2 regions of the Geobacter grbiciae genome follow, and region 1 is predicted to be linked to the other one. Evidence: riboswitches for the same ligand, from Rfam matches in the RefSeq annotation. Region 1 holds a riboswitch; the other holds the start of a gene.

What was found. Region 1 has a riboswitch for molybdenum cofactor ahead of KJB29_RS04120 (ferredoxin). Riboswitches for the same ligand answer to the same signal wherever they lie in the genome.
Region 2: linked by a shared signal. The riboswitch ahead of KJB29_RS12990 (aldehyde ferredoxin oxidoreductase family protein) and the one ahead of KJB29_RS04120 (ferredoxin) in region 1 are both predicted to bind molybdenum cofactor.

What each region holds. Positions count from the first base shown of each region.
Region 1 covers NZ_JAHDIW010000002.1:162,988-170,593, forward strand. Annotated here, with positions in the region: gene KJB29_RS04110 (DVU_1553 family AMP-dependent CoA ligase) at 1-1,245, opposite strand, end outside; gene KJB29_RS04115 (DVU_1555 family C-GCAxxG-C-C protein) at 1,295-1,750, opposite strand; molybdenum cofactor riboswitch at 1,951-2,070, shown strand; molybdenum cofactor riboswitch at 2,178-2,297, shown strand; gene KJB29_RS04120 (ferredoxin) at 2,432-2,614, shown strand; gene KJB29_RS04125 (aldehyde ferredoxin oxidoreductase C-terminal domain-containing protein) at 2,648-4,618, shown strand; gene KJB29_RS04130 (4Fe-4S dicluster domain-containing protein) at 4,605-5,141, shown strand; gene KJB29_RS04135 (molybdopterin molybdotransferase MoeA) at 5,251-6,555, shown strand; gene KJB29_RS04140 (DVU_1557 family redox protein) at 6,598-7,080, shown strand; gene trsM (DVU_1556 family methyltransferase) at 7,104-7,606, shown strand, end outside.
Region 2 covers NZ_JAHDIW010000010.1:127,619-135,224, reverse strand. Annotated here, with positions in the region: gene KJB29_RS13000 (HesA/MoeB/ThiF family protein) at 1-613, opposite strand, end outside; gene KJB29_RS12995 (MoaD/ThiS family protein) at 615-839, opposite strand; gene KJB29_RS12990 (aldehyde ferredoxin oxidoreductase family protein) at 915-2,645, opposite strand; molybdenum cofactor riboswitch at 2,676-2,793, opposite strand; gene KJB29_RS12985 (iron-containing alcohol dehydrogenase) at 2,929-4,092, opposite strand; gene KJB29_RS12980 (ribbon-helix-helix protein, CopG family) at 4,605-4,829, shown strand; gene KJB29_RS12975 (hypothetical protein) at 4,953-5,162, shown strand; gene KJB29_RS12970 (DUF262 domain-containing protein) at 5,410-7,125, shown strand; gene KJB29_RS12965 (iron-containing alcohol dehydrogenase) at 7,540-7,606, shown strand, end outside.

The DNA of each region.
Region 1 (7,606 bases):
CAGCCCCCCCTGCCGGAACAGGGGATCGCTTGATTCGGCGCGCACAAGGGCGGCAACGGCCCCCCTGGCGACCTGTTCTTCCTGCCCCTCGCATGCCTGGAGACAGAGGTTGAGTTGATCCCGGCCGCCGTTATCGGCGATTTCGGCCGTAAAGTTCAGCAGTCCGGGAATCGGAAACAACGCCTCGTCCAGAGTTGCCATGGCGATGCTTGCCCCATCCCTGAGCCTCACGGTCGCCCCGATTCGTCCCTGCACCCTCCCGAGACGTTTCAGCACCGTGCCGCAGGGGCAGGATTCCGGCATCATCCTCGCCAGATCCCCGGTCCGGTACCTCACGAGCGGCATCCCGCTTCGGGTGAGGGTCGTGAAGACCACTTCCCCGAACTCGCCATCGGCTACCGGCCGGCCTGTGGCCGGGTCGACGATTTCCGTATACAGGTCGGCCTCGCGCAGATGGTAGCCGTCCCTTGCCTCACACTCCACGCCTCCCCCCAGCCCGGTTTCCGTCATGCCGTAGTGGGTGAAGACCCGGCAGCCCCAGTTCTGCTTCAGTTCCTCCACGATCGCCGTGGGCACGTAGTCCGTTGAAAGAAGGACGCTCTCCACCCAGCCCCGTGGAATCGCCTCGCCACCCTCACCACGGGCCAGAGAAAGAATCTGGGTCGGTATCCCCACCAGGCAAGGGGAGGGGTGGCGCATAATCTCCGCCCGTGCCGCTATCGGGTCCCGTACCGGGCCAAAGGTTACCGGCCTCACCCCCAGCCGTCTCAATCCCCGCGCCAGCAGGTCACCAACGCTGTCGGGTCGTTCGCCGGGCAGAAAGATGATGACGGTTGCCCCGGCAGCGACCATGGTCGCCATGCCGTGATGGAAGAAATCGACCGTCAGCTCCAGGTCTTCTGCCGTGAAAAATATCCGCTTTGCCTCGCCGCTGGTCCCTGAGGTTTGCAGGGTGACCACCCGTTCGATTTCGTCCTGGGAGGTGCAGAGCATCCGCATCCCCTGGGTTCTCACGTCGTCCGGCGTCGTGAAGGGGAGGCGGCTGAATGCCTGCAGATCCTTCACGTCCAGGTCATCGACTTCGGCGAGAAGGTTCCGGTAGAAGGGGCTCTTTGTCTGGGCATAGGTGACCACCTCCCGCAGTTTTCGTACTTGAAACGTCTCAAGGTCGCTCCGCGTTAGTGCCTGCGTGCCGGGCAGAAGCAGCTTGTCCCGTATCCACCCCTCCAGCGGCGTCCTATTCATCGCGGCACCCCTTTCTTCCATGCTTGTTTCACAGGTGGTAACGGAGTGGTCATTGACCTGTACCGCCCACGGTCGCCAGTATCGACTGGAGTTTCTCCATGGTTGCCAGCAGCAGGTCCGAGCAGGCCCGCTTGTCGGGGCTCGCCTTCAGGATCTCGTCGCAGTTGATCCCGCCGTACTCTTTTTCAGCCTTGACCGAGAACCAGTCCCACAATTCAGCCAGCAGCAGGGGAAACTCCGAGTCCTGCCTCTCCCGCTCCCTCGAACCATCCAGTGCCAGTGACAACGCGCATGACGCACCGGTGAGCACCCCGCAGGTGACGCCGGCGTAAAAACCGTTGCAGAGGGCCGCCATCGACCTGACCAGGTCCGGGTTGTCTCGACCCAGGTCGCGCAACACCAGCTTGACCACGATCTGGCTGCAACAGAGCCCTTGATGCTTCATGAGCAAAATGTCGAGATAGGGGCCATCGAAGGTGATCGTGTTCACTGACTGGTCGTTCATGGTGTTGTTCTCCAGGTGAATCTTTTTTTGGCCTGTTGTCATTCTTGGGCAGACAAGGCACCTTACAGATATTTGCACACTAAGCGAGAATTTTTTGTTTGACAAGTAAAATAGTAATGTAGTACTAATTTACGCAAATAAGCGTGAGCTTATGGTGGAGTTGTAGTAACAGGGTGCGGCAGATGCTTTGCACCGCGAAAATTTAAAACCGTCTCCGAGCTGCGGCGCCTAAAGGGAACATCCCCAGGGCGGTCCGGCCTATGGGTATCGCTGGAAACGGCGTTGCCTTCCTTATGCAAAGGGGACCCAGCGACGCGGAGGTATGTCCGCGACGTTCAGGGGCCTTTCTATCCAGGAGAGCGCCCCTTTTGTTTTTTCCCTCCGAGGCTCTAGTGCGGGCTGTCGGCGGGAAGCGGGACTTGAAAAAATTTAAAACCGTCTCCGAGCCGCGGCGCCTAAAGGGAACATCCCCAGGGCGGTCCGGCCTATGGGTATCGCTGGAAACGGCGTTGCCTTCCTTATGCAAAGGGGACCCAGCGACGCGGAGGTATGTCCGCGACGTTCAGGGGCCTTTCTATCCAGAGAGCGCCCCTTTTGTTTTTTTTGCGGGATAGACCGCGTACCAACGTGTCCGGTGTGATGATGCCGGATTACGACAACAAGTGGTGAGAGGAGGAGGATATGAAATACGAAGAGGTCGGATGTTATCTGGAAATCAATCTGGCAACGGGAACTATCGAACGGGTGGCGCTGGAACCCGAGGTGATGAGAGAGCATCTGGGACGTCCCGGGGCCTGCATCGGGGAAGCGTGCGGGGGATTCTGCCAGCATTCGCTACAGACCTGCCTCCGCATAGAAAATTAGACACAGGGTGTACATCGGGAAAAAGGAGGAAAAATGAGATACGCAGAGGCAGGATATTATCTGGAAGTCGACCTGGCGAAGGGGAACATCGAACGGGTCGCAACCGATCCCAGGCTGATGGAGCTCCATCTCGGGGGGTTGGGAACAAGCGTCAAGCTCCACTGGGACAGGGTACCGCCGGAAACCAGGGCATTCGATCCCGAAAATCTGCTGGTATTTAGTACCGGCCTGCTGAACGGCACGCCGGTGTTTAGCGCCAACCGCACCGTTGTTTCTTTCATTTCGCCCCAATCGGGCACGCTGGCCTATCCGATGATGGGGGGGTTTTTCGCGGCCGAGCTGAAGTATGCCGGCTACGACAAGATCATCTTCAAGAACAAGTCGCCCGACTGGGTCTATCTGTACGTCTCCAATAACAAGGTGGAGCTGCGTGATGCGTCGCATCTGAAGGGGAGGGGGGCGGTTGAGACCCAGGAACTCATCCGGAAGGAGCTGAACGATCCGAAAGCCCAGGTGGCTGCCATCGGTATCGCCGGTGAGAACCGGGTCTTTACGGCTTCCATTGAGCAATCCCGCTCAAGCGCCAGCCGACTCGGCGGCGGCGCGATCATGGGCGACAAGAAGATCAAGGCCGTGGCTGTCCGCGGCACCGGCGATGTCTTCCTTGCCCGGCCGGAAGAGTTCATGAAAGAGTTGCAGGGGGTGACGGATTATATCAAGTACCGATGGGCCAACCCCATTAAGGACGTCATGACCATCCTTTCCGGCATCGGGTCGCCCCAGGAGATGCTCCATACCGATGAAAAATGGCATACGGAGAACTTCGCCTGGGGCAATGCCCGGACCCGGAGAAGGGACTTCTGGACCGAAGAGATCGACGAGTCATGGTCAAAGTCACAGCATGGCGCAGTAAAGCGTCTGATCAGCTGTTACAACTGTCCGACCCATTGCGGGGCGCTTATTTCCCACAAGGATACCCCACGGTATATGGCGAAATGCTTCGGCAAGCTCACCTATGCCATGGCGGCTTATGTGGATGACCTTGATTTCTCCTGGAAGATCCTCCAGCGCGCCACCGAGTACGGGGTTGATTCCTTCTCGACGCCCCAGATTCTTGCCTTTGCCGTTGAGCTCTATGAAGCCGGCATTCTCACTGACAAGGACTTCAAGGGGTGTCCGTCCGACAAGGAAGGGAGATTCTTCTGGCTCCTCGACCGGGTCGCACGTCGTGAGGGGATTGGCGATATCCTGGCCGACGGCGTCTATTTCGCAGCCCGCAAGATCGGCAACGGTGCGGAAGCCTTCGATCACAACACCATCAAGAAGCACGAGCAGCTCCCGGTCAAGCTCGGGACCCTGGATCCGCTCTATTTCCTCATGTATTCCACCAACGAGAAGATCAGCATCACCCAGATGGAAGGACAGTGGCCCCAATCGGCCTTCCCAACCATGGAGCAGCGGGAGGAATTCGTCCGCGACTGGCCCCAGATTCCCGACGAAAAGTTCAAGCAGATCGTGCTGGACTGGGAACTGAGGGGGGAGAAGTCGATTCCCTACTTCCCGACACCGGACATGTGCTCTGAAATCGTGGACTGGATGGAGATGATGCACAACATCGATGACGCCGTGGGGATGTGCTGCGGCATGTCGTCCTTCTGCCTGAAGCCGCCCTATCACATCCACAACTACCCGAAAATAATCTCCGCGGCTACCGGCCTGGATCTGGACGAGTCAGGGCTGAAGCAGATTGCCAACAGGAGCCGGAACCTGCACCGAGCCTACAACAACAGGCTGGGTATCAGGAGAGTTGACGAAAAGCCGCCCGCTGACCACTGGAAGAAACGCTTCCCCGAACTGGAAGAGCAGCTTCTTTCCACCTATTACACGTACAAGGGATGGAACCACGACGGCATTCCCACACGGGAAAAGCTGGAAGAACTGGACCTGGGCTATGTCGCCGACGACCTGGAAAAGAGGGGGATCTTGAAAAATGGCCAAAATTAAACGGAAAGTCAGGACGATCACGGTTGATGCCGACAAGTGCAACGGCTGCCGGACCTGCGAAATCATGTGCTCCGCCTTCCACGCGGTTCCGCCGTACAGCAGCAACAACCCGGCACGGTCGCGCATCCAGGTCATCACCAACCGTCTCGAGGACATCTGGATGCCGGTCTTTGCCGGCGAGTACACCGAATCCGAGTGCATGGGGCGGAACAAGTACATCATCGACGGCAAGGAATACAACGAGTGCGACTCCTGCCGTGCCGCCTGCCCCTCCCGGGACCTCTTCAAGGAACCGGATTCGGGTCTGCCCCTGAAATGCGACATGTGCGACGGCGAAGACGAGCCGGTATGTGTCAAGTGGTGCCTGGTCGATGCCCTGGTCTACGAAGAACGGGAAGTGGAAGTGGATGAGAAGGATATACAAACGACGGTGACCGAGATGGAGGTCGGTCTGGAATCGCTGGTGCGAAAACATGGTTTCGACAAGGTAATGGATACGGTTGCCCGAATGTCGAAGAAGTGATACTACTTCCGGGCGCAAGAACGGGTAGCATGATAGTCCCCCCGGCCCTGCCGGGGGGACCACAACATGCGTCCATCATGGAAGCTGAACGGATTGTGGAGAAGGTGAGATGCCAGACTCAGAGGAAACCCTCCGGATTATTCTTGATAACATAACTCCGCTCGGAGTGGAGCGTGTCGACCTGCAGTCCGCCCTGGGGAGGGTCCTGGCCAGGGATGTGGCGGCACCGTGGGATTTGCCGCTTTTCGACAATTCGGCGAGGGACGGATTCGCCCTAAGAAGTGCGGACTGCACGGGCGAGGGGACCACCCTACGGATTACCGGCTTTATTCCGGCCGGATGCAATGTGTCGGAGCCGGTTCTGGGGGGGTGCGCCGTCCGGATCATGACCGGTGCACCTGTCCCCCACAACTGCGATGCGGTGGTGCCGGGGGAGGATACCCTGGAGACGGACGGCATGGTGACGGTCATGGCGCCGGTCCGTCGCCGGCAGCATATCCGCTTCCGGGGTGAGGATCTGACAGGCGGCGACCTGGTGCTGACGGAGGGGACGGTCATTCAGGCGCAGGAGATAGGCTTGCTGGCCTCATTCGGCCAAGCGGTGGTGCCGGTCTACCGGAAGGCGCGGGTGGCGGTGCTCTCCACCGGCGATGAGTTGATCGAACTGGGAGAGCATCCGTCAAACGGACGCATCATCAACAGCAATGCCCAGTATCTGGCTGCGGCTCTCAGGGAGATCGGCGCCGAGCCGATTCTCCTCTGCATAGGTCGTGACAACCGGGAAAGCCTGAAAGAGCAGCTTCAGACGGGACTGAAGGCCGATGCGCTGATCACTACGGCCGGCGTCTCGGCAGGAGCCCGGGACCTCGTGCGGGATGTGCTGGTTGAGGTGGGGGTCAGGCAGATGCTCGGAAAGATTGACATGAAGTCGGGCGGACCCAAGGCCTTCGGCATGAAGGACGGGATCCCGGTCTTCTCCCTTCCCGGCAATCCGTTGTCGACCATGGTCACGTTCGAGGAATTCGTCAGACCGGGGCTGCTCAGGCTGATGGGGCATCGCCGGACGGTCAGGCCGAACCTCAAGGCACGGCTGCGGGAAGATATCCGCAAGGAGCCCGGCCGGGTCCATTGCCAGTCGGTCCGGGTAGAAGCGGAGAACGGCCGCTACATGGCCACCACGGTCGGAAACCACAAGGCGTGCCGGCTGAGTACCATCCAACGGGCCAATGCCATTGTCATCCTCCCCGAAGGACCGTCGGTGGTGGCGGCAGGGGAAGAGGTGGAGGTACATCTGCTGCGCGGTGACCTGGTCCTGCTGGAAGAACCGAACCTCACTGCCGGTTGCGTACCTGATGACCGTGTGTCGGAAGAGGGGGAGACCTTCGAGAGAAGGGTGCGGGTGGCAACCCGTTAGGGAAGGGGGCAGATATCATGCGACAGGATGGGGGACCGCCAGATGAACGCGTATGAGCAGATCAGTTTGCAGATACCCGGGGAGGTCGAGCGTCTCATGGAGGACCGCTCGATCCTGAGGGAGGATGCGCAGAAGGTCATCCTTCATGCCGAGACCACCAGCAGGAAGCTGCTCAACTCTGCCACCGGCCATTTTCTCGCCTTCCATCGCCCCAAAGCGGTCACCTACTGGGCAGAGTATGTCCGGACCGGTGATGACTATCGGCTGGTCACCGCGTATTCCCACCGGATGGCGATGAAGTCCAGCGGGAGCACGCAGGAGTGGGTAAAATCCGGCAGCGGCAGCGAATGGCTCTGCAATCAGTGCCAGGCCCCCCTGGAGGAGCAAACTGTCAGGCTCCAGTACATGCAGTCCATATTTCCCATCACTCTTCCGGCCTGCTCCGGGTGCGGCTTCATCCTTGTCACTGAGGAGTTGGCAACCGGGAAGCTGGCCGCGGCAGAACAGGCGCTGGAAGACAAGTAACTTTCCGGCGGCACGGTGAACCGATGAACGGTACCGCACTCAACTGGTTGGAGCTCTGTCGCACCGTGGGTCCGTGCCTACGGCCAGGGGGGACCGCGCTTACAGACCGGGCACTGGAGGTCTGCAACCTTTCCGCCGATTCCCTGATTGCCGATGTCGGCTGCGGTGCCGGCGGAACCCTGTATCACCTGGAACGGACCGGTTTCCGCCGCCTGGTGGGGCTCGACCCGTCGGAGCCCCTTCTCGGGGGTACCGCCCCCCGCCTCGAAACGGCCCGCCTTATCCGGGGGGAGGCTGCAACGATCCCCCTCCGGAGCGCCACCGTCGATCTCCTTCTGTGTGAATGCGTCCTTTCCGTCCTCCCTGACCGGTCGGCTCCCCTCCGGGAGTTTGCGCGGGTCGTGAAGGACGGCGGGTATCTGGTAGTGAGCGACGTTTTCAGCACGGCTGGAGACAATGGGGCAGAACAGGCCGGTGGGCTTCTCACCCGCGAGAAACTCCTTGACGCGGTGGCCGGCAATGGCTT
Region 2 (7,606 bases), on a different contig from region 1:
TGTCGTCCCCGGGAAGCTGGGAGGCCACCTGCCCGTACCAGCCGCCGATGGCGCCATGCACGAGGGGAATGGAAAGCCCTCGGCAGCATTCCGCCAGTTCAAGGCGTGTGGCGATGCTGTCCAGGCCGTCCATCACCACGTCGGACCCCGCCAGTATCCCCTGGCCGTTTTCGCGGGAGAACGCAATCTGAAGGGGGGTGACGACGACCGCCGGGTTGACCTCGGCCACGCGGGCCGCCGCGACCGCTGCTTTCGGCTTTCCGAGAAGGGCAGGGGAGGAAAGGATCTGGCGGTTCAGGTTGTGCTCCTCGAAGATGTCGGGGTCCACTACCACGAGGTTTCCCACCCCGAGGCGGGCCAGTTCCTCGATCAGGTACCCTCCGAGGCCGCCGCTGCCGATGATGACCGCACAGCTACGGCAGAGGCGGAGCTGGTTGTCGACGGTGATGGTCCGGCGGTTGCGCTGGTAGCGAGCCGGCATGATGCCCCGTTCGAGGGCCGCCTCTTCCACACGGCCGAGGGTGAGGCCGAACCGCTCGGCGGCCTCCACCTGGGCAGTCCAGGGGAAAAGGCCCCCTGGCGCCGCTGCCGTGATGAAGTCGTACAGCTCCATCTTACCCCCCTCCCACGAGGGGGAACAGCGACAGGGTATCCCCCTCGAACAGCCGATGGTCCAGTTTGGCGTGCCGGCTGTTGACCAGGACGATGCCCACGTCCTTTTCCGGGATCTTCAGTTCGCCGGCGATGTCCGCCGGGGTAATCCCATCCCGGTATTTATAGGTGCCCGCGGCGAAACGCCCGACACGGAACATGGCGAACAGTTTTACGGTGATCTCCATTGCGCTTCTCCCCCACGGCCCCTTGGCCTTGCCTTGGTAAAGGGCGCGGACACGGGAGGTGTCCGCGCCGGCGTTTCAGAAGTTCCAGAATTCGTCGATCTCGGCGTCGCTGAAATCCCAGACGGCGTTGTGGGGCGCCACCGGCTCGGTCTTGAAGAACTCCGGCAGGCGGTCGTGCTCACTGGTAAATCCGGCCGCGATGTTGAACTGCCGCTCGGTCTTCAGGATATATTTCCCCAGGTTGGTCACGTCGTCGCCGGTGAGGCTGATGCCGAAACGGGCGTTGATCATGTCGATCAAGGCCGGCAGGCACTCGGGGATATCAAGGGCCGGGAAGGCGACGAAGATGCACATCCCCGTGGAATCCACCGCTGCCGTGGCGATCTGGAGGTTGCGGGAAAGCTCCACCTGGCCGTCCTTCTTCAGCGGGTCCACGAACCCCCCCACGTTGAGGATGTTGGTGGCGATGGTGTAGCCGGCGGTGTGGTCGGCCCCCATGGTGCTGGTGGCGTAGGTGATGCCGATCCCCTTCACCGACCGGGGGTCGTAGGCCGGAATCCCCTGGTTCTTAACCACCGGTACCCGGGTGACGCCGTAGGCCTTGCCCACGGAGCCCGCTCCGCCGCCGAGGATGCGGCCCAGCGCGGTACCCTTGGCGATTTCTTCTTCGAGCAGCCGGATGATCCCTTTACCGTCGCCGAAGGGGAGAATGCCCGCCTCCATGGCAACGCCGAACATGACGGCGGTCTCGATGGAGTCGATGCCGATGTCGTCCATGAGGTTGTCGGCCCTGGCAATATCATCCAGGTTGTCAACGCAGCAGTCGGCGCCGAGCCCCCAGATGGTCTCGTACTCGAAGCCGGAGGTGACGTATTTCCCCTCCTTGTCGTGGTAGACCTGGGAGCACTGGATGATGCAACCGGCGTGGCAGCCGTGCTTGTGCTTGCCCCCCCGGGCGACGATGGTCTCGTGCAAGGTCTCGCCGGAGATCTTGTCGTGGCTGTCGAACTGCCCTGCGGTGAAGTTCCGGGTCGGCAGCCCTCCCGCCTCGTGGAGGATGTTGACCAGGACGTTGGTGCCATAGGTGGGGAGACCTTCGCCGCTCACGGGGTGGTCCAGGAGCGCCTTGGCAAAGGCCCGGGAGGCGGTCCTGAATTTCTCCGGATCGGCGATCGGAACCTTGGGGGCCCCCTCGTCGTTGATGGAGATGAACTTGATCTTCTTGGAGCCCATGACGGCCCCCACCCCCCCGCGGCCGTGGCTGCGGATCTTGCTGTCCGGGTCTTTGACGGAGATGTTGGCTGCGGTCATCTTCAGCTCGCCGGCCGGGCCGATGGTGAGGATGCCGGTCTTCTTCCCGAGGCGGGCCTCAAGGGCCTCGATGACGGCGAAATTCCCTTTCCCCACCAGTTCCGCTTCTTCCTGAACGGTCACCCCGTCCATGGAGACGTGGAGGCTGTACCAGGCATCGGCCTTGGGGATTCCCTCGATGATCAGCGCCTTGATGCCAAGGCGGGCGAGCATCTGGGCCGCGGTGCCTCCGGCGTTGCTCTCCTTGATGGTGCCGGTCAGGGGGCTCTTGGCCCCGGCCGAGAGGCGGCCCGAGTTGGCGGCCGGCGTTCCGGTAAGGAGTCCCGGGGCGAAGACAAGTTTGTTGCTGGGGCCCAGGGGGTGACAGGTGGGGGGGACCTCTGCGGCAACGATGGTCGAGGTCAGGCCGCGGCCGCCAAGCCCCGCCCATTCAGCGGGGACCGCCTCGATCCTGGTGCTCAGGTCGGCCATGTTTACGCGGATTATCTTATCCATGAACTGATTGCTCCCTTTCTATAGATAGCGTTTCTCATTGATGGTTCTCCTTTCCGAAAGGGAGGCGCCGCCGTTTCCGGCGGCACCCGGTGGCCCTGGGCCGTGAGGTTTCCCTGTTAGGCCGGGAGGCTCGGAGAGTGTTGGTTGTTATCTGCAACTATTACGGGTGTCGAATTCGTGCAAGGCCAAGGCGTCCGAGTGATGCCGCGGAGGCGTAGCAGCGCTACGCCGCACAAGAGCATCGCGAAGGGCAACGCCGGGATTGCGCGAAAGCGGCAGCCGTCTACATCGCCGCTTTGAAGATGCCGATCACTTGCTCCAAGGTCGCCTTGCGCGGGTTGGTCAGCTGGCAGGCGTCTTTCTTGGCGTTCTCGGCCATGACCTTCAGGTCCCCTTCTTTCACGTTCAGCTCCTTGAGGCCGGCCGGGATGCCGATGGCCGCCGAGAGCTTGCGGATGGCGGCAATGGCCTTGGCGGCGGCATCCAGGGGGGCAAGGCCGGTGATGTCTTCGCCCAGGGCCACGGCGATGTCGGCGTACCGCTTCGGGCAGGCGATGGCGTTGAATTCGGAAACCGCCGGCAGCAGGATGGCGTTGCAGACCCCGTGGGGAAGGTTGTAGAAGCCCCCCAGCTGGTGGGCCATGGAGTGGACGTAGCCGAGGCTCGCGTTGTTGAACGCCATGCCGGCCAGGTACTCGGCGTAGGCCATCCGGTCCCGGGCTTCCAGGTTGTCGCCATTGGCCACGGCCGGGCTCAGGTACTCGGCGATCAGCTTGATGGCCTGGAGGGCGCAGGCGTCGGTGATGGGGGTGGCGATGGTGGAGACGTAGGCCTCGACCGCGTGGGTGAGGGCGTCCATGCCGGTGGCGGCGGTGAGGGGCGCGGGCTTGCCGAGCATGAGGACCGGGTCGTTGATGGCGATGTTCGGGGTGCAGCGCCAGTCGACAATGGCCATCTTCACGTGGGTGTCAGTGTTGGTGATGATGCAGAAGCGGGTCATCTCCGAGGCGGTGCCGGCGGTGGTGTTGATGGCGACGAAGGGGGGCATCGGCTTCGTGGATTTGTTAACCCCTTCGAAATCGCGGATGTGGCCGCCGTTGCCGATCACGAGGCCCACCCCCTTGGCGCAGTCGTGGGAGCTGCCGCCGCCGAGGGAGATGATGGAGTCGCAGCCGTTCTCCTGATAGACCTTGACGCCGTCGTGGACGTTGGTGTCGGTGGGGTTCGGCTCGGCGCCGTCGAAGATGACGACCGCGACGCCGGCGGCTTCCACCTGCTCCTTGATCTGGTCGGCCATCCCCATGGCCGAGATCCCCTTGTCGGTCACCAGGAGCGCCTTCCGGGCGCCCAGCGCCTTTACCTGCGCGCCGGTCTCCTTGGAAGAGCCGACCCCCATGAGCGTAACGGTGGGAATAAAGAATCCGAAAGTCTGATCTGCCAGTGCCATGTGTACTTCCTCCTTGTTGGTGTGTGGCGTTCTGCCACTGCGGTGAAAACTTTCTCTGTTCAACCTGTCAGTTGTCATACGGTTTTTTAGAACGGCTGTTTGGGACTAAGGCAAGCCGCATACCAAATTTGGAGGGGGAGGGGATAGGCGGTGGTAATTAATTGAATTCACAGCAACAATTGAATTTTGAGGTTAGCTTTGATGGGCAAATCGGGGATGTGGCTCTACGTTAACGCTGTTCTGAATTGGTGCAGGCTCGCGTTCTGTTCTGGAACGGTTGTGATGTTGTGGAACACCACGCCCCCCCTGTCCTCTCCCTGGTGCTCCCTTTGGTCGTTCGCCGGCAGCAAATTAGAAAAGCCTCGGCAGTCGCCGGCTTGGCTCCATTTTCGCCGGAAACCGGCCCCTGTCCCGTGGGGCTATTGGTACTGAACTTGCCACTACCTGTCGCAGGTTGTCTGAGAAAAACCGGCGAGGCCGGATGCAGTCATTTCATGGTCAGGAGGTGAATAATGGGAAAACCGGTCAGCGTGAACCCCAAGCCGACGGTCATATCGGTACGGGTCACCGACGATCAGATGGAGGAGATCCGGCGGCTCATGGAAAAGAAGAAAATGAGCGCCTCGGATATCATGCGCGAGGCGTTCTGTTCATTCGTGGAAAATGCGGAACAAAGGCGAATGGATGCTATCCGGGCTGCGGCTCTGAAGTACACCGAAGCCCGCGGGGAGGCTTGATCCGGAACATGCCGCCGACCCGGTTTCTGAAAAAAACCGCTCCTGTCTGCTTCGTGCCGACGGAGCGGTTTTTTTGTGGGCTGTTGTGGTGTACACTGATGCCAGACGACAAGGGAGGTTCCCATGCTGCTGGAACAATTGGTTGAACAGGCCGCGCAGCCTCCGAAGTACGACTGGGATGCCTACTATCGCTGGCTGTTCAGCACCCTCGCCGGCCGGGAAGTCACCAGCTTTGCTTTCTGGCAGTGCCCCCACTGTCTCACCATCAACGTTTTCCTCCCGGCGCAGCGGTACGGGAAGTGCCGCGGGTGCGACCTGATTTATCTTCCCTAGCGTAACCCCCTGGCAGCATCTTGAAGGCATGTAACAAACATGTTATGAGATGAGTATGTAAATACGCCCAGGCGGTCGGTTGTGGGCTGGAGTCTGTCTTGTACCGGACGAGGCAGTTAAGGCTAGCTGATAATGGAGAAAAAGGGGGGCGCCCTTAACGTGAAAGATTAGACATCCTGCACCAGGGTGGGGACTTTCAAAATGCGCTCGAGAAGGATCTGGGCTGGATGCCGGGGAGGAGCAAGATATGTCCGCGATGAACTTCAATACTGCAAACCAGACTTTTCGTCAGTTGTTGGGAAATGGCCTTGTCTATCGGGTACCACCCTTCCAGCGCGACTACTCCTGGGGCGAAGATGAGTGGGACGATTTATGGCAGGATATGCTTGGCCTGCTTGATGCCGACGGTGAGCCTGCCCATTACATGGGGTATCTGGTGTTGCAGTCTCCGGACAGTAAGCGTTTTGATATCATCGACGGACAGCAGCGCCTGACAACCATCAGTGTCATGATCCTGGCCGCGCTTGGCCACTTGAAAGACCTGGTGGCAGCGGACGTTGATCCGGACAAGAACCAGCGGCGCAGGGATAATCTGCAGAACAGCTATATCGGCTATGTGGACCCGGTTTCCCTGGTGCCCCGCTCAAAACTCGAACTTAACCGCCATAACAACCGCTTTTATCAAACCTATCTGGTGCCGTTGGAATCCCTGCCGCAACGCGGCTTGAACGCATCGGAACATCAACTGCGCAAGGCATTCATCTGGTTCAAGGACAAGGTCAAGGGGTATGCCGGGCAAAAAGTAGACAGCGGTGAAAAACTGGCTTCCTTTATCGACAGCCTGGTGGATAAGCTCTTTTTTACGGTAATCACAGTCACCGACGAACTGAATGCCTTCAAGGTGTTTGAAACCCTCAATGCCCGTGGCGTTCGGCTATCGGCAACAGACCTGCTCAAAAACTACTTGTTCTCGGTGATCAGTTCCGGCGATTCGCACGAAACGGAACTGAAAGCTCTGGAAGAGCGCTGGGAGCGTATCGTAGGACTGCTGGGGAGTGAGAGTTTCCCGGAGTTTCTACGGGTCTACTGGAACAGCAAAAACCGGCTGGTGCGAAAAGCCGATCTGTTCAAGACAATTCGCCGCAAGATCAATACCCGTGAGCAGGCATTCGAACTGCTGCGCGGGCTGGATAGCAGCGCGGAAGTGTATGCCGCTTTGCGGGATCCCCAGAAACCATTCTGGAATGATGACGAATACCAGGCGTTACAACAACTGCTGATGTTCAATGTACGCCAGCCGCTGGCCATGTTGTTGGCGTGTTATGAGCGGTTCGCCGCAACGGATCGAATAACATTCACCAGGATACTTCGGGCAGTCGCGGTCATTTCTTTCCGTTACAACGTAATCTGCAACCTGCAGACGCATGATCAGGAACGCACTTACAACGAAGCGGCCTGGAAGATTACTGACGGCTCTCTCGGTTCGACACCGGCGGTATTGAACGTCCTGAAAGAGATTTATCCTGACGACCGTCAATTCAAGGCAGCATTCGCTGAGAAGGAATTGCGGACTACCAACACCAGGAACCGCAAGGTTGTCCGCTACATACTGTTCCAGATAGAGCGGCAGCAATCAGGGCAGGATTTCGATTTTGAAAGCGCGACCTATAATCTCGAACATGTTTTGCCTGAAAGCCCTTCGGAAGTCTGGTCATACATTGAAGAGGCAAAGCAGGACAGGCTGATATACCGCCTTGGCAACATGACCCCGTTGGAGGCGAAGGAAAACCGGCAGCTGGGCAATGGAGAGTATGAAAAGAAGCGGGAAATCTACGCGACCAGTGATTTCCAGATAACAAAGGCGATTGCCGAGCATTACGACGAGTGGAATGAAAGCAAAATCCAGGCACGCCAGATTCGTCTTGCAGAGGTGGCATCATCGATATGGCGGGTTGATTTCTGATTCCTTAACTCCCCTTCCTTCAAACTCCCCCCTTCGAAAAGTTCGAAAAGCCCGTGGCCGAAAGCGGGCTTTTCTGTCTGATGAGGATTTCGATGATTCCATGTCCACCTTACAAGGCCGCAAAGTAGCCAGGCAGCCGTTTTCTCATTTTCGATTTGCACCTGGGCAGCCAGGACACATATTCCATAACTACTGAATCGAAGGGACGCGAGGCATCAGTCCACCCAGAAGATATTCTTCGTACCATCCTGGAACGCAATGCGCTAAAATGGAACAATAGACATGGTTCCAAAATGGAACAATGTTGGCGAGCCGTTGCGGGCATTGTGCCGTAAACGTTCAGTTGGCGGGTTTTGCACGGGAATTGCACCTGTATACGGCTGTAAACGTATCGTTCCCCGTGAAGGAGACACTGTGAACATCAGCAAATTCGTGGCGCCGGAGATCATCTTCGGCCAGGGTTCCCTGAGCCAGATCGGCG